2 linked regions of the Reyranella humidisoli genome follow. The protein of the gene in region 1 interacts with the protein of each later gene in a pairwise test. Links are inferred from orthologs where the notes say so. Each region holds a gene or a part of one and is shown on either strand. Other genes may lie near its edges.

What was found.
Region 2: the proteins of KQ910_RS05840 (region 1) and KQ910_RS25625 interact in binary tests that used the Escherichia coli proteins (3 or more experiments, as listed by UniProt). The link is inferred for Reyranella humidisoli from one-to-one orthologs.

Annotation. Positions count from the first base shown.
Region 1 is NZ_JAHOPB010000001.1:1,199,161-1,212,267, reverse strand. Bases 7,882-11,182 are described here. They hold KQ910_RS05840 ([protein-PII] uridylyltransferase), read left to right. Parts: upstream 7,882-8,189; coding sequence 8,190-10,982; downstream 10,983-11,182. Other genes in these bases: KQ910_RS05835 (Bug family tripartite tricarboxylate transporter substrate binding protein), read right to left, coding at 10,997-11,182; KQ910_RS05845 (sugar ABC transporter substrate-binding protein), read right to left, coding at 7,882-8,146. In the rest of the region: non-homologous end joining protein Ku, read right to left, coding at 1-657; ligD (DNA ligase D), read right to left, coding at 755-3,361; KQ910_RS05860 (catalase), read right to left, coding at 3,365-5,464; tRNA uridine-5-carboxymethylaminomethyl(34) synthesis GTPase MnmE, read right to left, coding at 5,536-6,879; KQ910_RS05850 (ComEA family DNA-binding protein), read right to left, coding at 6,876-7,229; more of KQ910_RS05845, read right to left, coding at 7,241-7,881; more of KQ910_RS05835, read right to left, coding at 11,183-11,965; KQ910_RS05830 (hypothetical protein), read right to left, coding at 11,990-12,424; KQ910_RS05825 (pyruvate, water dikinase regulatory protein), read right to left, coding at 12,443-13,107.
Region 2 is NZ_JAHOPB010000003.1:445,751-451,352, forward strand. What follows is about bases 2,801-5,602. They hold KQ910_RS25625 (P-II family nitrogen regulator), read left to right. Parts: upstream 2,801-3,933; coding sequence 3,934-4,272; downstream 4,273-5,602. Other genes in these bases: KQ910_RS25620 (aminotransferase), read right to left, coding at 2,801-3,733; glnA (type I glutamate--ammonia ligase), read left to right, coding at 4,328-5,602. Also shown: KQ910_RS25595 (NAD(P)H-hydrate dehydratase), read right to left, coding at 1-319; KQ910_RS25605 (TetR/AcrR family transcriptional regulator), read right to left, coding at 476-1,129; KQ910_RS25610 (TetR/AcrR family transcriptional regulator), read right to left, coding at 1,114-1,734; KQ910_RS25615 (TetR/AcrR family transcriptional regulator), read right to left, coding at 1,747-2,412; more of KQ910_RS25620, read right to left, coding at 2,570-2,800. UniProt on the Escherichia coli protein: P-II indirectly controls the transcription of the glutamine synthetase gene (glnA). P-II prevents NR-II-catalyzed conversion of NR-I to NR-I-phosphate, the transcriptional activator of GlnA. When P-II is uridylylated to P-II-UMP, these events are reversed.

The sequences.
Region 1 (13,107 bases):
GTAGCGATCCTTGAAGCGCGACGGATTGAACCTGGCGTCCTGCTGCTCGATGATCTTCTCGGCGATCTGCAACATGCGGGTGTCAGGCTTTGGCAGGCTGCGGTCGAACACCTGCGACGTCTCGCGGATCTCGTCGTGGGTGCGCAGGGTCGTGAGCAGGATGCCCTTGTCGCGCGGCTCCAGCGCACAGATGCGCTCGCGCTGGTGCATGACGACGCGGCCCAGCGCCACCTTCTTCTGCTTCGCCATAGCAGCCCGAATCACCGAATAGGCTTCGATGCCGGTCTTGCCCGACGGCGCGAGATAATAGGGCTCGTCCCAGTAGATCCGGTCGATCTCCGACGCATCGACGAATTCCTCGATGTCGAGAATGCGCGTCGATTCCAGGCGCACCGCGTCGAGCTCCTCCTTGTCGAGCAGCACGTACTTGTTCTTGGAGACCGCGAAGCCTTTCACCAGATCGGCGCGATCGACGGGCTTGCCAGTGCCGGCATCGACCGTCTGCATGCGGATGCGGTTGTTGGTCTTCGGATTGATGAGATTGAAGTGGATGTCGGCGCTGCGCTCGGTCGCGGTGTAGAGCGCGACCGGGCAGGTCACCAGCGAGAGACGCAGGTGTCCCTCCCAGGTGGGACGCATCGCTTTCTGCTTGGCCATGTTCGACTCCAATCAGTTCGTGTCATCCCGAGCGCAGCGAGGGATCCTTAAGCGGTCAAAGAGGAAGGATCCCTCGCTACGCTCGGGATGACACCGATTAAAATTTCACGAGCTTCTCGATCGCGGCGCGCAGGGGCTTCGCCGACTTCGCATAGTCCTTCCACGGCTTGTTGCGCTTCAGGAGCGCCGGCGCAGTGCGCACGGTGAACTTCATCGGATCGAGTCCCGCCTTTACCTGCGTCCATGCGATCGGCATCGAGACTGTGGCGCCCGGACGCGCGCGCGAGGAGAGGGGTGCGACGGCGGTCGCGGTGCGGTCGTTGCGGAGATAATCGAGGAAGATCCGGCCGGTCCGGACCGCCTTCGACATTTTGATAACATAAAGTCCGGGCTCGTCCTCGGCGACCCGCCGGCAGATCTCTCGCGCGAAGGTCTTGGCTGTATCCCAGTCCGGGCTCTTCCTGTCGTCGATGAGCGGCACCACGACATGCAGGCCCTTGCCGCCGGTCGTCTTGCAGAAGGGCACGAGACCGAGCTTCCTCAGTCGAGCGGCGATCTCGCGTGCGCCGGAAATGACCGCCGCGAACTTCACGTCGGGCGCCGGGTCGAGATCGAACACCAGGCGGCCCGGCCGCTCGGGATGGCCCGGCTGGCAGTTCCAGGGATGCAGCTCGGTCCCGCCCATCTGCGCCACGGCGGCCAGTCCCTCGACGCGGTCAATCTGGAGATAGGGCTTCCTGTCGCCTTTCACCTTCACCTCGTCGAGAAGGTTCGAGGAGCCTGGCATGGAATGGCGCTGGAAGAACTTCTGCCCGCCGTCGATTCCGTCGGGCGTGCGCACGATGGAGCAGGGGCGGCCGGCGATGTGGTCGATCATCCAGTCGCCCACCGCCTCGTAGTACTCCGCCAGCTCGAGCTTGGTGACGGGCGGCTTCTCGTCGGGCCACAGCGGCTTGTCGGGATGGGATATCGACACGCCCATCACGATGGCCCGATCCGACTTGGCGATCGAAGGCTTGGCCATCTTCGTCTTCTCCGGATCCGCCGCGACTTCCGCCTCGACCTCCTCGGCCGGCTTGTCGCTGCGCAATCCCTTGAACGCAGCCTGCCGGATGTTGCCGGCACCGGTCCAGCCGGCGAACTCGATCTCGGCCACCAGGTCGGGCTTCGCCCAATGCATGTTGGCTTCCTTCGGCGGGCTGGCACCGGCCGCGAACGGGCTGGTCTTGCTCGCCACGGCACGCAGCTTCGGCATCAGCGAGCGCATCACGCTCTCGCCGAAGCCGGTGCCGACGCGGCCGACATAGACCAGTTTGCGGTCGTTGCCCTCGCCGCGATGGACGCCGGCGAGCAGCGAGCGCAGGCGGCGGCCTTCGCTGGTCCAGCCGCCGATCACCACCTCGTGGCCGGCGCGGCACTTGGCCTTGGTCCAGCCATTACTGCGGCCGGACTTGTAGGGCGCGTCCAGCTCCTTGGAGACGATGCCCTCGAGGTGCATGCGGCAGGCCGATTGCAGCACCGCATCGCCGCCGGTCTCGAAATGATCGACGTAGCGCAGGCCCGAATGCTTGCCCTTCATACCGTCGAGCAACGTCTTCAGCCGCGTCTTGCGCTCCGAAAGCGGCAGGGGGCGCTGATCCTCGGCTTCGAGGAACAGCAAGTCGAAGGCGAAGAAGATCAGGTCTTCCGACTTGTCGTTGGAGAGTGCGGCCTGCAATGCCGCGAAATCCGGCGCGCCATGGCTGTCGAGTGCAACAGCTTCGCCGTCGAGGATGCAATCCGGCAACGCCTCTGCCTGCTGGGCGATCGTCGAGAATTTCCGCGTCCAGTCGAGACCCTTGCGCGTGCGCAACGTCGCCTCGCCATCCTCAACGCGAAGCTGCAGCCGGTAGCCATCGAACTTCACCTCATGGGCCCAGCCCGCCCCGCCGGGGACGCGTTCGACCAGCTTGGCCAGCTGCGGTTCGACGAACTTCGGCATGGAGGCAACCTTCTTCGCCTTTGCCTTGCTCTTCGGCGTCGAAGCTGTGTTTCCGCCATTCTTCTTGTTGCTTTGCCAGACCGCGCCCGCGCCGCGCTTCTTGCTCGTCATGAACGGCTTGGGCGCCTTGCCGGTGCCCAGTGCGATCTCCTTCAGGGTGCGTCCCGAAGCGATTGACTTCGGGTCCTTCAAGACCTTGTCGTCATCGCCTTCATGCGCAGCATCATCGCGATGCTTGATCAGCAGCCAGTTGGTGCGGCCCCCACCTTTGCCACCCTTGCGGTCCCACTTCATGCGGACCAGGACAAAACCTCCCTGAAGCCGTTCGCCTGCAAGGGTGAACTTGAGATCGCCGCGCTTCAGTCCCTCGTGCGGATCGCCTTCTGGAATCCAGTAGCCGCGATCCCAAAGCTGAACGGTGCCGCCGCCATATTGACCTTCGGGAATCGTGCCCTCGAAGTCCCCGTAATCGAGGGGGTGGTCCTCGACTTCGACAGCCAGCCGCTTGATCGTAGGATCGAGCGACGGGCCCTTGGTCACGGCCCACGACTTGAACGTGCCGTCGAGTTCCAGGCGCAAATCGTAGTGCAGCCGCGTCGCGTCATGCCGCTGGATGACGAAACGCAGCTGCTTCGATTTGGGGACGGCCGCCTTGCCCGACGGCTCTTCCGTCAGGCTGAAATCACGCTTGGCGCGATAGGAGGCAAGCCTGTCGTTCCGCATGGATCACCGCTGGGGGCGCACCAGTTTGTCGCGCTCCCAGATCTTGTGCTTCTTCGCCGTGGCAATGAAGCCCTCGATGCCGTTCTTGCCGTCCAGCGCGATGACGCCCATCGCGGCATCGGTGTCGATGCCAGCCTTGTCGAGCAGAGGATTGGTCGCCGCGTTGAAGCCGATGGCCTTGAGATGACCGAAGGCATCGCGCAACCAGTCGATGGCCGCAGCCACGCCCAGCAGCTCCTTCGCGCCCGCCTCCGAGGGCAGGGCAACGACGGCGTCGAACAACACCGACGGCGCGCCATCGAGCTGCATGTCGGGGACGAGGCCGTTGCCTTCGAGCTTGCCGACCTTCGGCGCCACCAGCTTGAGGTTGGCACCCTCCTTCTTCAGCGCCTGCCGTAGCTTCTGGACCGCGTTCGCATCGCTGCCGTCGGTGACCAAGACGGCGACCGTGCGTCCCTGCACCGTCTTGGGCGCCTTTCCGATGATGCTGAGGGCCGGCGACGGATCGAGATCGTCGCGCGGCGGCACGGCCGGCGTGATCTTGTCGGCCTCGCCCACCATGCCCATGGCGGTTGCGACCCGCTTGCCGAGTTCCGGCTCGATCAGGTCCAGATGGCCCAGCATGCGCGTACGGATCGCCGGGGTCTCTACCTTGCTCAGTTCGAAGGTGAAGGCGCTGACGATGTGGCCCTGTTCGGGCGGCGTCATCGAACGCCAGAACAGGCGGGCCTGCGAGTAGTGATCGGCGAAGGATTCGGGACGCTCCCGCGTCTTGGGCCCGGCGTTCGGATCGGGGAAGCTCGCGAAGCCTCGCGTCGGGTTCTCGCGCGGGCCGTTGGGATCGAGCGAGTTGGGCTCATAGGCAACGCGGCCCGGCGGCACCGCCATGCGCATGTGACCGTCGCGCTGGAAGTTGCGCATCGGGCAGACCGGCTTGTTGATCGGGATCTCGTGGAAATTCGGCCCGCCCAGACGGCTGAGCTGGGTGTCGAGATATGAGTGAAGGCGGCCCTGCAGCAGCGGATCGGGCGTGAAGTCGATGCCCGGGACGATATGGCCGGGATGGAAGGCCACCTGTTCGGTCTCGGCAAAGAAGTTCACCGGGTTCTCGTTCAGCACCATGCGGCCGATCGGCGTGAGCGGGATGATCTCTTCCGGGATGAGTTTGGTCGGATCGAGGATGTCGAAGTCGAGCTCGTCGGCCGTCTTCTGGTCGAAGGCCTGGATGGAGAGCGTCCATTCCGGATAGTCGCCGTTGTCGATAGCTTCCCAGAGGTCGCGGCGCTGATAGTCGGGATCGGCACCGGCGAGCTTCACCGCCTCGTCCCACAGGGTCGAGGCCACGCCGAGGCTGGGGCGCCAGTGGAACTTGACGAAGGTCGATTCGCCTTGGGCGTTGACGAGCCGGAACGTATGGACGCCGAAGCCTTCGATATGGCGCAGCGAGCGCGGAATCGTGCGGTCCGACATAGCCCACATCAGCATGTGCATGCTCTCGGGCATCAGCGAGGCGAAATCCCAGAACGTATCGTGCGCCGAGCCGGCCTGCGGGAAGGCGCGATCGGGCTCCATCTTCACCGAGTGGATCAGGTCGGGGAATTTGATGGCGTCCTGGATGAAGAACACCGGGATGTTGTTGCCGACGAGGTCGAAGTTGCCCTCCTCGGTGTAGAACTTCACCGCGAAGCCGCGCACATCGCGCGGCGTGTCGACCGAGCCCGCGCCGCCGGCCACCGTCGAGAAGCGGACGAAGACTTTAGTGGTCTTCTTGGGGTCCTGCAGGAATTCGGCCTTGGTGAACTTCGACAGGTTCTTGAAGGGCTGGAAGTAACCGTGCGCGCCGCTGCCACGGGCATGGACGATGCGCTCGGGGATGCGCTCGTGATCGAAATGCTGGATCTTCTCGCGCAGCACGAAGTCCTCCAGCAGGGTCGGACCGCGCGCGCCGCTCTTCAGCGAATTCTGGTTATCGGAGATCGCGACGCCCTGGTTGGTCGTCAGCGTCTGGTTGGCAGATGTTGTGGTCTGGTGGGTTTCGCCGCCGGGGCGGGCTTCCGAAGGAGCCTGGGACTTCGACGCAGTCTTGGATTTCCGCACGATCATGCCTCACTGTTCACAGCTTAAGCTGCGACCTGAACGGCGCGTGCTCCGACTCGTTCCCGCCGCCTTGTCGACTACTTGCCGATACAGAAGTCGCGGAAGATCACGTCGAGCAATTCGTCGAGGCGCACCGCGCCGGTAATGCGGCCGATGGCCCGCAGAGCAAGGCGCAGGTCCTCCGCTGCCAACGCCACCTCAGGCGCACCCAGGGCACGCTCCAGCGCAGCCTGACAGTCGACCAGGGCCTCGCGATGGCGCACTCGTGTCAGCGGCGGCGCGCCGGCGCCGTCCTGCATCGATGCCTCGGCAGACTGTTCCAGCCGGGTCAATAACTCGGGCAGGCCGGCGCCGCCCGTTGTCGACAGGGCCACGATCCCAGAGGTCGCAACGGGCGCAAGATCGGTTTTGTTCACCACGACGATGTCGCGTGCCGGAGTCCAGTGCTCGGTCGACGCGATGATGGCCTGCATTTCCGCCCGCCAGTCGCCGGACGCGTCGAGCACCAGCACGCGCAGGTCGGCCGCGGCGGCCCGGGCGCGGGCGCGGCGCACGCCTTCCTGCTCGATGGCGTCGGTCGAGTCGCGCAGGCCCGCGGTATCGGCCAGCACGACCGGCCAGCCGCCGAGATCGAGATGGATCTCGATCACGTCGCGCGTGGTGCCGGCCGTCTCCGACACGATCGCCGCCTCGCGCCGGGCAAGGAGATTGAGCAGCGAGGACTTGCCGGCGTTGGGCGGGCCGATGATCGCGATCGACAGGCCGTCGCGCAGCCTCTCGCCACGCCGATCCTCCAGATGCGCCGCGATCTCTGCCTGGAGCCCGGCGATTGCGACCCGCACCTCGTCAGCCAGGCCCTCGGGCAGATCCTCGTCGGGGAAATCGATCGCGGCCTCGAGATGCGCCAGCGCCCGCAGGCCCTTACCGCGCCATTCCTCGTAGAGCCGGTGCAGCGCGCCATCCATCTGCTGCAGCGCCTGCCGCCGCTGCGCCGCCGTCTCGGCCGCAACCAAGTCGGCGATGCCCTCGGCCTCCGTGAGGTCGAGTTTGCCGTGCTCGAAGGCGCGGCGCGTGAACTCGCCGGGTTCGGCCAGCCGGCAGAAACCGAGATGGGCAATCGCGTCGAGCGCGGCCCCGACCACGGCGCGGCCGCCATGAAGGTGCAGCTCGACCATCGGCTCGCCCGTCTCGGTGTTAGGTGCGGCGAACCAGACGACCAGTCCCTTGTCGATCGCCTCGCCACTGACGGGATCGAGGATCGTGCGCAACACCATGCGACGCGGCGTCGGCAATGACTTGCGGGTGAGCTGTTCCAGCGCGTCGCCCGCGCGCGGGCCGCTCAGCCGGATCACCGCGAGCGCACCGGGATGGGCGCGCGTGGGCGTCGCCGTGCCCAGCGCGTAGATCGTGGCGTCGTTCACGTCCGCCGTGGTGCGGGTTGTGCCGGGCGCGCCGGCGGGGCGGCGGGCGGCGGGCGGGCCATCACCTTGTCGGCGATCTTCTCGTAGACCGCTTCGGGGATCAGCCGGCGCTCGACCAGGTCGGCCTTGGTCTTGAACGGCCGTGCGCGGATGATCGCGTCGGCCCGCACCTCGCCGATCCCGTCGAGCGACATGAGATCGTCGCGGCTGGCGCTGTTGATATCGATCTGGCCGGCGGGCGCGGGCGCGGCCGGCGCCGCGGGACGCGCGCCCTGGGCCAGGACCGGAGAGGCGATCGACGCCGCGCCCGTCAGGACCGCGACCGTTGCGAGGATTGCTTTAAACGACATGACGCCAGGCATTATCGCACGAAATCGGCCCAATTCGGGATGGGACGGCGCTCGAAGGGCACTTTCCAGCGGTGACAATTCGACCGGTCGATCAACTCTGCCGGCACCATGATCTCGGCCGGTACGGGCTGGCCGGCAAGATGACGAAGGACGGCCTGGGCGGCGATGGACGCGATGTTGAAGGCGCTGAAGTCGACGCTGGCCAGCATGGTCCCGCGTTCGATGTGATCGATCGCTGCCGGCAGTCCGTTGATTCCGACGACCGTCGCGGTCCGTCCGGCTTCCTCCAGGGCCTTCAGCGCGCCGAAGGCCATGACGTCGTTGGCCGTCCAGACACCGTCGATCCGGGGATGGTCGCGCAGCAGTTCGGCCATGGCCGCGCGCGCAGGTACTTCCTGCAGATAGCCGACTCGCGAGCCCACCAGCTCGATGCCAGGGTTTTCCGCCAGTGCCCGCTTCAGACCCTCGGTGCGATCCCGCGCGGTGCGGGCACCCGGCGTACCGTCCAGCGCCACGACCTTTCCGGTCCCGCCCAGACCCTGGAACAGGGCACGGGCGATCGTCTCACCCACCCGAACGTCGTCCGATCCGACGAAGGTCACGACGGGCACATTCATGCGGTTGATGAACACCCCCACCGGGATGCCGGCTGCGGTGATCCGCGCCACATCCTCCGCCATCGCGACATCGTCGGTCGGGTTGAAGAGGACGGCGTCCGGTCGCGCCGCGAGCGCCTCGGCCACCAGCGCCTTCTGCTCGCCGACATGGTCAGGCGTCGCGGTCACATAATGCACCGTGCGGGCGCCGGCTTGCGCCGCGGCCCTTTCGACGGCCAGCCGGGCCGCATCGTAGGCGGGATTCACACGGTTCTTTGTGAAAACCGCAAGGATCGGAGGACGGGTCGAGAGCGGGCTCATGGCCCTACTTTAGACCAGCGGCGCCCTGTAGTATCCGCCGGCCATGGCCCAGCCCTACGACAATATTCCCGACCGCCGTGTCATCGTCCGGCGCCGCAAGCTCGAGGAGGGCCTCGCCCGTCTGGCAGAGGACATGCCGCCTGGAGGTGAGCCGCCGCGCGCGCCAGTCCTGGCCCTGCTGCGCGATGCCCTGACCGCGGGCCGGGCGGAGATCCGCCGCCGCTTCGAGGAGCCGGGCCCGTTGAAGAACGACGGGCCGGCGGTACTGGCGGCCACGTCCTACCTCATGGACCAGATCATCCGGGTCCTCTACGACTTCGCCGACCAGCATGCCTATCCGGCGGCCAATCCCAGCGCCGGTGAGCGGCTGGGCCTTGTGGCGACCGGCGGCTACGGCCGCGGAGAACTGGCGCCGCTTTCCGACATCGATCTCCTGTTCCTGCGTCCCTACAAGCAGACGCCACGCGGCGAGCAGATCGTCGAGTTCATGCTCTATCTCCTGTGGGACCTCGGCCTGAAGGTCGGCCACGCGACCCGCACGGTCGATGAGAGCCTGCGCTATGCCGAGCGCGACCAGACGATCCGCACGGCATTGCTGGAAGCGCGCTATCTCTGGGGCGATCGCGCGCTGTTCGACGAGCTGCAGCGCGGCTTCGCACAGAAATTCTATACCGGCGACGGGCGCGACTTCGTCGATGCCAAGCTTGCCGAGCGCGACCAGCGTCATCATCGCATGGGCGATTCGCGCTATGTCGTCGAACCCAACGTCAAGGAAGGCAAGGGCGGGCTGCGCGACCTGCACCTGCTGTTCTGGATCGCCAAGTATCTCTATCGCGTCAGCGAGCCGGGCGAACTGGTGGCCAAGGGCGTGCTCACCAGGGAGGAAGCGCGGCACTTCGAGCGTGCCGAGCGTTTCTTGTCGACCGTGCGCTGTCACATCCACTATCTGACGAACCGCGCCGACGACCGCCTGTCGTTCGATCTACAGCGCGAGATTGCCGCGCGCCTCGGCTACCAGGACCGTCCGGGCAGCCGGGGGGTCGAGCGCTTCACCAAGCATTACTACCTGCATGCCAAGACGGTGGGCGACCTGACGCGCATCTTCGTCGCCGCGCTCGAGGACAGCCGGCGCCGCAAGCCCAAGCTTGCCGCGCTGTGGCAGACGTTGCGGCCGCGCGAACTCGAAGGCTTCCGGCTCGATGGCGAACGCCTCGCGGTGGCGACGCCCGATGCCTTCGCCAAGGATCCGGTGGCGATCCTGCGCCTGTTCCATGTTGCTCAGGAAAACGATCTCGACATCCATCCCGCGACCCTGCGGCTGATCACACAGAACATCCGGCTGGTCGACCGGCTGAGGAACGATGCCGAAGCCAACCGGCTCTTCATGGAGATGCTGACGTCGCGCCACGATCCGGAGACGACACTGCGGCGTCTCAACGAGGCCGGCGTGTTCGGCCGCTTCGTGCCCGACTTCGGTCGCGTCGTCGCGCAGACGCAGCACGACATGTACCACACGTATACGGTCGACGAGCACACGATCCGCGCCATCGGCATCCTCTCGAAGATCGAGTCCGGCGTCCTGAAGGAAGACCATCCGCTGTCGGCCGACGTGGTGCACAAGATCCTGTCGCGCCCCGTTCTCTACCTCGCGGTGCTGCTGCACGACATCGCCAAGGGTCGCGGGGGCGATCATTCGGTGCTGGGTGCCGATGTGGCGATGCAGTTGGGTCCGCGCCTCGGCCTGACGGCCGCCGAGACGGAAACCGTGGCCTGGCTGGTCCGCTATCACCTCGCCATGTCCGGCACCGCCTTCCAGCGCGACCTGATGGATCCCAAGACCATCGAGACCTTCGCGGCCCTTATCCAGTCGCCCGAGCGCCTGCGCCTGCTGCTGGTCCTGACGGTGTGCGACATCCGTGCGGTCGGCCCGAACGTCTGGAACAACTGGAAGGCCGCGCTCCTGCGCCAGCTCTACAATGCGACGGAGCAGGTTCTCTCGGGTGGCACGCTGAGCGGTGGCCGTGCCGAGCGGATCAAGCACATCCAAGGTGAGATTTCCAAACGGCTGGCGGGTTGGAGCGATGCCGACAAGGAAGCGCATTTCGCGCGCGGCTACGCCTCCTACTGGCTGTCCTTCCCGATCGACACGCTGGCCCGCCAGGCCGAGCTGGTGCGCGGCGCCGAGCGGGCGAAGCAGCCTCTCGCCATCGAGCACCGGGTCGACGACGAACGCTCGGTGACCGAGGTCACGATCTATACGCTCGACACGCACGGCCTGTTCGCGCGCCTCGCCGGTGCCATGGCGATCAGTGGCGCCAACATCATGGATGCCAAGATCTTCACCCTAGCCAACGGCATGGCGCTCGACACGTTCTGGATCCAGGACCTCGAGGGCAAGCCGTTCGATGGCCCGCAGCGGCTGGCGCGACTGGCCGCGCGCGTCGAGCTGGCGCTGTCCAACCGCCTCGACATCCAGCGCGAACTCGACAGCCAGCGCGGCTCATGGCCCAAGCGCGACCGGGTCTTCACCGTCGAGCCGCGCGTGCTCATCGACAATAACGCGTCCGACACCTTCACGGTGATCGAGGTCAACGGCCGCGACCGGCCGGGCTTCCTGCACGTCGTCACGCGTGCGCTGACGCGCCTCAACCTGCAGATCGCCACGGCGCACGTCACCACCTACGGCGAGCGCGCGGTCGACGTGTTCTACGTCAAGGACCTGTTCGGCCTTAAGGTCGTGAATGCCGACAAGTTGAAACAGATCGCCGCGACGGTCGAAGCCTCCATCCGCGACTTCGACACCCGCTTCGACCCGATCGCGAAGGCGGCGGAATAGCGCTGGGGCGCGCGTCACTCCGGCTTGAAGTTGGCTTCCTTCAGCAGCGCGGTGTTGGTCTCGACTTCCGACTTAATGAAGGCGGCAAAGTCCTTCGGGCCACGCGCGGTCGGCACGATGCCGAGCGAGGTGGTCTTGTCGACGAAGGCCTTGTCCTTTGAGACTTCGGCCATGCCGGCCGCGAGCCTGTTCACGATCGCATCGGGCGTGTCCTTGGGGGCCCATACGCCGTACCAGGAACTCAGGTTGAAATCCTTGAGGCCGACTTCGGCGCTCGTCGGAATGTTCGGTGCGAGCGGGGTGCGCTCCTTGGACGTCACATACAGGCCCTTCGCGCGGCCCGACGTGGCGAGCGGCAGCAGCGCCGTCCAGGGATCCATGAAGAACTGGACGCTGCCGGACATCAGGTCGGTATTGGCCGGCGCGGTACCCTTGTAGAGGATCTGGTCGAGAGGGATGCCGATCCGCTTCAGCCAGGCGAGTGTCGCGATGTGTCCGGCCGAGCCGCCGGAGGAGATCGCCACGAAGAACTTCTTCGGGTCCTTGGCGACGGCCGCCATCGTGGCCGCGTAGTCGTTTCCGGGCACGTTGTTGTTGGCCAGCATCACCAGCGGCGCCTCGCCCGCCTGGGCAATGGCACGGAAATCAGTCTGCGGATCGTAGGGGCAGGACGGGACCACCGTCTTGCCCAACACGAACAGGCTGGCGTTGAACAGGACGGTGTAGCCATCCGGCTCGGCGCGGCGGACCATCTCGGAACCGATGGTGCCCGAGGCGCCCCCGACATTCTGGATGACGATCTGCTGGCCGAGCTTCTCCGACAGGAACTGCGCGGTGATGCGGCCGAGGCCGTCGGTACCGCCGCCCGGCGGGTAGGGCACGATCATCTTGAGCGGCTTGTTCGGATAATCCTGTGCGAGGGCCGGCGCGGCGAGAAGCGAGGCGCCCATGGCGCCCAGGACGGTCCTACGACGGAGATTCATGGAATTTGCCTCGGGATGAAAAACTCAGGGGTGCACACTAACAGAAGATGCACAGGCCGTGCCATGAGCGGTCTCGCAAACTGTCCGGGAAACGCGGCGCTCGGCGACTTCGCCACAGGGCACACCGAGGGCACGCGACGTGTCCAGATGCTGCCGCAGCGTGGTTCTGGTGCCGGGCGCGATGGGGGAGGGTGCGCCCTCCCGGTAGCCCGACTTGAGTTCAATGGTGCGCTGGCGGCCGTCACGAAGCGCCAGCACCACGTCGACCTGGAGATAGTCGATCGTCTCGCCCGACTTGTTCTCAACGACGAGGCTGGGAACGCAATTGCCGTAAACATTGGAATCGCTACCGCGGGTGACGTCGATGCCGTTGGCGGCGACGGCCGCCGTGATCCCGCTGGAGGCAAGGGCCGCCATCGCCGGTAGAGCCAAACTCAACGCAACGAGGACTGTCTTCATGGTCGCCTCCAGCATGGTTCAGGTCGATTGCAGTCGCTGCTCCCGGCGCGTGGCCAGCATCTGCAGGATGGCCGCCGCGGTCTCCTCGATCGAGCGGCGCGTGACGTCGATCGTCGCCCATTTGCGGCGGGCGTAGAGGCGACGGGCCTCCTGTATCTCGCTCTGCACCGTGTCCATGTCGGTATATTCCGACTCGGTGTCCTGCTGCATGAGCCTCAGACGGTTGACGCGGATCTGCACCAGCCGCTCGGGATCGGTGATCAGGCCGACGATCAGCGGCCGCCTGGCCTCCTCGAGTTCGACCGGCGGCGGCACCTGCGGCACCAGAGGCACGTTGGCCGCGCGCACGCCGCGATTGGCGAGATAGACACATGTCGGTGTCTTCGATGTCCGTGACGGGCCGACCAGAATCACGTCGGCATCCTCGAGATCGTGCGTCGACTGGCCGTCGTCGTGCGCCAGCGTGTAGTGCATGGCGTCGATACGGTCGAAATAGCCTTCGTCGAGCTGGTGCTGGCGTCCCGGCCACTGCTCGCTCTTGGAATGGAAATGGACGGCCAGCACGCTCATCGCCTGGTCGAGCACACCGACGCAGGGCAACTGCAGGCGCCGGCAATGATCGCGCACGACGTCGCGCAACTCGGGATCGACGAGCGTATAGAGGACGGGGCCACGGTCGCGCT
Region 2 (5,602 bases), on another replicon or contig:
TGCCGGCGGCCCAAGCCGCATCTCCCCTGAGCGACTCTCTCTGCCCGAAGAGAACGAGGCGCACGGGCCAGCCTGCCGCCCGCAGGTGACGCGCGGCGACAAACCCGTCGCCACCGTTGTTGCCCGGTCCGCAGAGAACGAGGACGGGACGGCGCGCATGACGCTGCATGGCCGCGACGGCCACCGCCCTTCCCGCCCTTTCCATGAGCTCGCGCCCCGGCACACCGCTTTGGACGGCGAAGGCATCGGCCCGCGCCATCTGTGCGCAGGTCAGGAGAGCGAGTTCGTCCCGGGGAAGAAGGTCGCGAAAGTCAGGCATGGGAGACTTGCAACGTGGGCGATTGGGGCGGCCGACCGGATTTGAACCGGCGACATCCAGAATCACAATCTGGCGCTCTAACCAACTGAGCTACGGCCGCCATCGTGGATCGCTCCCGACGAAGCGGCGCCTTCCTACGCTCCGGCGGCGAGAGCGTCAAGAAACAGGCGGCGTTTCCGGCAGCAGCCGGTCGATGGCCCGGATCCAGACGTCGCAGGCCTCCTCGAAAGACATCGCAAAATGCCCGCGCAGGCGCGCCCAGCTTTCGAAATCGACCAAGGCCTCGAGCGCGAGCACGGTCTGGCGCCGCTCCCGTTCCTTCAGGGTCGAGAGCTCCGGCGCATAGACTTCCTCGAGCCGTCGGATGACCAGCTCGCGGATCAGCCGGATCCGGTTCTTGAGATCGGGCGAATCGCCCTGGTTGGCGTTGAGGGCACGCCACAGCGGCAGCCACTCGTCGCACACCCGGCCCCGCGTCTGGACGTGCAGGCGCACCCTGGACTCGCGGTTTCCGACCATCCGCTCGCTGGCAACCTGAGCCGAGACGCGCATCATGGCATCGTCGGTCACCGCGACGCGCAGGGCATGAAGGTCGGGGAACCGTTCGAAAATCGATCGCACCGAGTAGCCGGCGCGCTGGGCAATCGCCACGGCGGTGGGAATCTGCGGGCTTTCGCGCAAGAGCGACAGATAGGCTTCGATGATCAACTGGCGGGTTCGCGCACTGCGCAGCCGGCGGCCGTCGGCACGCTCCTGCCCGGAGGGTGCGGCGGCCTCGGCCCCGCCCCGCGCCGTCACGCCACCGCGCATGGGTCCTTCGGCAATAGCCGTCCAATGGTCTGGATCCATACGAGACAGGCCTCATCGAAGGACAGTCCAAAGAACTCGCGCATGCGCGCCCAGCTCTCGACGTCGGTCAGCGCCTCGAGTGCAATCAGCATCTGCTGCTGCTCCTCCAACGGCAGCAAGGCAAGTTCCGGTGCGAACATCATCTCCATCCGCGACGTTACGCGGTCGCGGGCCATCCGTATGCGTGCCTTGATTTCAGGCGAATCGCCCTGGTTGACGATCAACGAGCGCCAAAGGGGCAGCCATTGCTCGCATGTTGCCCCTCGCGTCCGCACATGGAAGGCAATCCGGGTCGTGCGGTCGCCGTCGGCGCCCCGCGGTGGCCCCAGGGCGGAGATCTGCGCCAGCGAATAATCGATCGCGGCCACCTGGAGGGCGCGGATGTCTGGAAATCGCTCGAAGATCGAGCGGACGGAATAGCCGGCTCGTTCGGCGATCTCGGCGGCCGTCGGCACCCGCGGCGACATTTCCTCGGCCAGCGCGATATAGGCTTCGATGATGAGTTGCTTGGTGCGCTCGCTGCGCAGGCGGCGACCGTCGATCTTGGCAGACTTCATCGTGGACATTGCAGACAAGGTTCAGCCCGTTCCGGAATTGGTGTCTGGGGGAGTCGATGGCAGCATCCGGTCGATCGCACGGATCCACACGGCACAACTCTCGGCGTACGAAAGACCGTAAGTGTCGCGCATGCGGGCCCAGCTCTCGATGTCGGTCATCGCTTCCAGGGCGATGAGAAGGTTGCGTTGTTCCAAGTCCGTCAGGACCGACAGTTCACGCCCGTACATCAGACGCATGCGGTCGATCGTGCGTTCCCGGGCGACCTTGATTCGCACCGTGAGCGCATCGTTCTCGTCGAAATTGTAGGTGAGCGCTCTCCAAAGTGCGACACCGCGTTCGCATGTGCCGGCGCGGGTCTCCACCTGCGACCTGATGCGGGTTGCGCGATCGCCATCGACGTCACGGGCCGGCGCCAGGGCCGCCGCATGAGCGAGCCCGTAATCGGCCGCCGCCACGCGCAGCGTATGCAGATCGGGAAACCGCTCGAAAACCGATCGGACGGAATAGCCTGCGCGCGCCGCGATCTCCTGCGCTGTCGGCATGGGTGTCGATGGATTTTCGCGAATCAGCGCCAGATAGGCCTCGATGATGAGCTGCCTGGTACGCTCGCTCCGCAGGCGACGCCCATCGATACGGACAGGCTTGGGCGTGCCCGATCCGAAGGATGTGCCCTCGGACGGGCTCATCGCGGCTGGAAACCCGACTCGGCCAACATGCCGATCAAGCAGGCGGGGACATATTCAAGCATGTAAAATGCGAAAACTCTGTGACATCGACACACTCTTGCCGAGCAAAAGCGAACCAATTGCAGATTAGGGTTCCTGCAATGCAAATACTAGGGGGTTAACTGCAAAAATGTGCCCTCAAACGCTCGATCGCACTGTCGAGCGTGCTGTCGTCCTTGCAGAAACAGAACCGGGCGAAGTAGCGCGGCGCTTCATCGGATTGATAGAAGGCGCTCACCGGCACGGCGGTCACGCCGGCTTTAACGGTGATGTGGCGGCAGAAATCCTCGTCGGTCCCGTTGAAGCCCAGCGGCCTGAAGTCGGTGGTGACGAAGTACGTCCCGTGCGCGGGCAGCACGTCGAACCCGATCTCCGCGAGGGCGGTGGCCAGCCGGTCGCGTTTGCGCTGCATGTCGGCGGCCAGGGTGGCGAAATAGCCGTCGTTCAGGCGCAAGCCCGTCGCCGCACCCCATTGCAGATTGGGCGGCGTGGTGAAGGTCATGAACTGATGGGTCTTGGCGATCGGTTTCATCAGTTCCGGCGCCGCCGTGATGTAGCCCACCTTCCAGCCTGTCAGGCTGAAGCTTTTGCCGGCTGAGCCGATGCGTACCGTGCGATCGCGCATGCCCGGCAGCGTCATCAGCGAGATGTGGCGCCGGTCGTCGAAGATGATGTGCTCGTAAACCTCGTCGCAGATCGCATAGACGTCGTGCTTCAGGCAGAGCCCGGCGATGAAGGACAGTTCCTCCTCGTCGAAGACCTTCGAGCAGGGATTCATTGGCGTGTTGAACAGGATCAGCTTGGTCTTCGGCCCGAAGGCGGCGGCCAGTTCCTCCCGGGGCAGCCGCCAGTGTGGCGGCTCCAGCCGCACCAGCTTCGGCACGCCCCCTGCCCGTCGCACCATGGGCAGGTAGGAATCGTAGAGCGGTTCGATGAGTACGACCTCGTCGCCCGGCTCGATCAGGCCGAACAGGCAGTCGCCGAGCGCCTCGGTCGCGCCCGACGTGACCAGGACTTCGGTCTGCCAGTCGATGTCGAGCCCCTGGAACCGCTTCGCATGATCCGCAACGGCCTGGCGCAATTCGGGAATGCCCATCATGGGCGGGTACTGGTTGTGCCCGGTCAGCAGGTACTCCGCCGCCGCCGCCCGCACCTCCTCGGGTCCCTTGTCGTCGGGGAAGCCCTGGCCGAGGTTGACGGACTTGTGCTCGCGCGCGAGCGCCGACATGACTTCAAATACCGTGGTCCCGAGTGCGGACATGGTCGAGTTTGCGGGTTTCATTGGGGATTCTCTGCTGCCTTCCAATTGACCAATTTTCTGCCGATAAATTGGGCGTTTCGCCTTCTAAACAGACAGACTGTCGCCGGATTTCCCGCATCGGCCTGTGGAAAATCTTGGCATGGTTTATGCTTCCTCGTGTGGCATACGGGCTATCCCGACCGGGAGGGCCCGGTGCCTGCGTGCGGAGTGTCTTTAGCCACATGAAGAAGATCGAAGCGATCATCAAGCCCTTCAAGCTCGATGAGGTGAAGGACGCCCTCAATCAGATCGGCCTCAAGGGCATCACGGTTCTCGAAGCCAAGGGCTTCGGCCGGCAGAAAGGCCATACCGAACTGTATCGCGGCGCCGAGTATGTCGTCGACTTCCTGCCGAAGGTGAAGCTCGAGCTCGTCATCGAGGACGAGATGGTCGAGAAGGCCGTCGAGGCGATCCGCAGTTCGGCGCATACCGGTCGCATCGGCGACGGCAAGATTTTCGTGTCGAGCATCGACGACGCGATCCGAATTCGTACTGGTGAGCGTGGTGACGCCGCCGTATGAGGACCCGGCCTTTGGGGGCTGAAGCAGTAAACCACAAGTAGAGGGACGACCGACAATGGATGCCAAACAGGTTCTGGCGATGATCAAGGAAAAGGACGTCAAGTTCGTTGACTTCCGCTTCACCGATCCTCGCGGCAAGTGGCAGCACACGGCCCGCATGGCGTCCGCCACCGACGAAGGTACCTTCGAGGACGGCGTGATGTTCGACGGTTCCTCGATCGCCGGCTGGAAGGCCATCAACGAGTCCGACATGATCCTGATGCCGGATCCGTCGACCGCCGTGCTCGACCCCTTCTCGGCCCAGACCACGCTGATCATCAGCTGCGACGTCGTCGAGCCCTCGACCGGCCAGCTCTACGCCCGCTGCCCGCGCTCGACGGCCAAGCGCGCCGAAGCGTTCATGAAGTCGTCCGGCATCGGCGACACCGCCGTGTTCGGCCCCGAACTCGAGTTCTTCGTGTTCGACGACGTCCGCTTCGACGTCCAGATGCAGGGCAGCTTCTACAGCATCTCCTCGAACGAATCGCCGTGGAACTCCGGCGTTGCCGTCGAAGGCGGCAACCTGGCCCATCGTCCGGGCGTCAAGGGCGGCTACTTCCCGGTCCAGCCGGTCGACACGCACAATGACCTGCGCGCCGAGATGATGACGGTCTGCACCGACATGGGCCTCACCATGGAAATCCACCATCACGAGGTGGCTCCGGCCCAGAACGAGCTCGGCTTCAAGTTCGACACGCTCGTCAAGACCGCCGACAACGTGCAGAAGTACAAGTACTCGCTGCACAACGTCGCCCACAGCTACGGCAAGTCGCTGACCTTCATGCCGAAGCCCCTGTACGGCGACAACGGCTCGGGCATGCACTGCCATCAGTCGATCTGGAAGGACGGCAAGCCGCTGTTCGCCGGGTCGGGCTACGCCGACCTGTCGGAGACGGCGCTGTACTACATCGGCGGCATCATCAAGCACGCCAAGGCGCTGAACGCCTTCACCAACGCCAGCACCAACTCCTACAAGCGCGTCATCCCGGGCTTCGAGGCGCCGGTGCTCCTGGCCTACTCGTCGCGCAACCGCTCGGCCTCGTGCCGTATCCCCTACTCGGCTTCGCCGAAGGGCAAGCGCGTCGAGGTCCGCTTCCCGGACCCGTCGGCCAACCCGTACCTCGCCTTCGCGGCGATGCTGATGGCCGGCATCGACGGCATCAACAACAAGATCCATCCGGGCGACCCGATGGATAAGAACCTGTACGACCTGCCGCCGGAAGAACTGTCGAAGGTCCCGACCGTCGCCGGCTCGCTGCGCGAGGCCCTCAACGCCCTCGACGCCGACCGC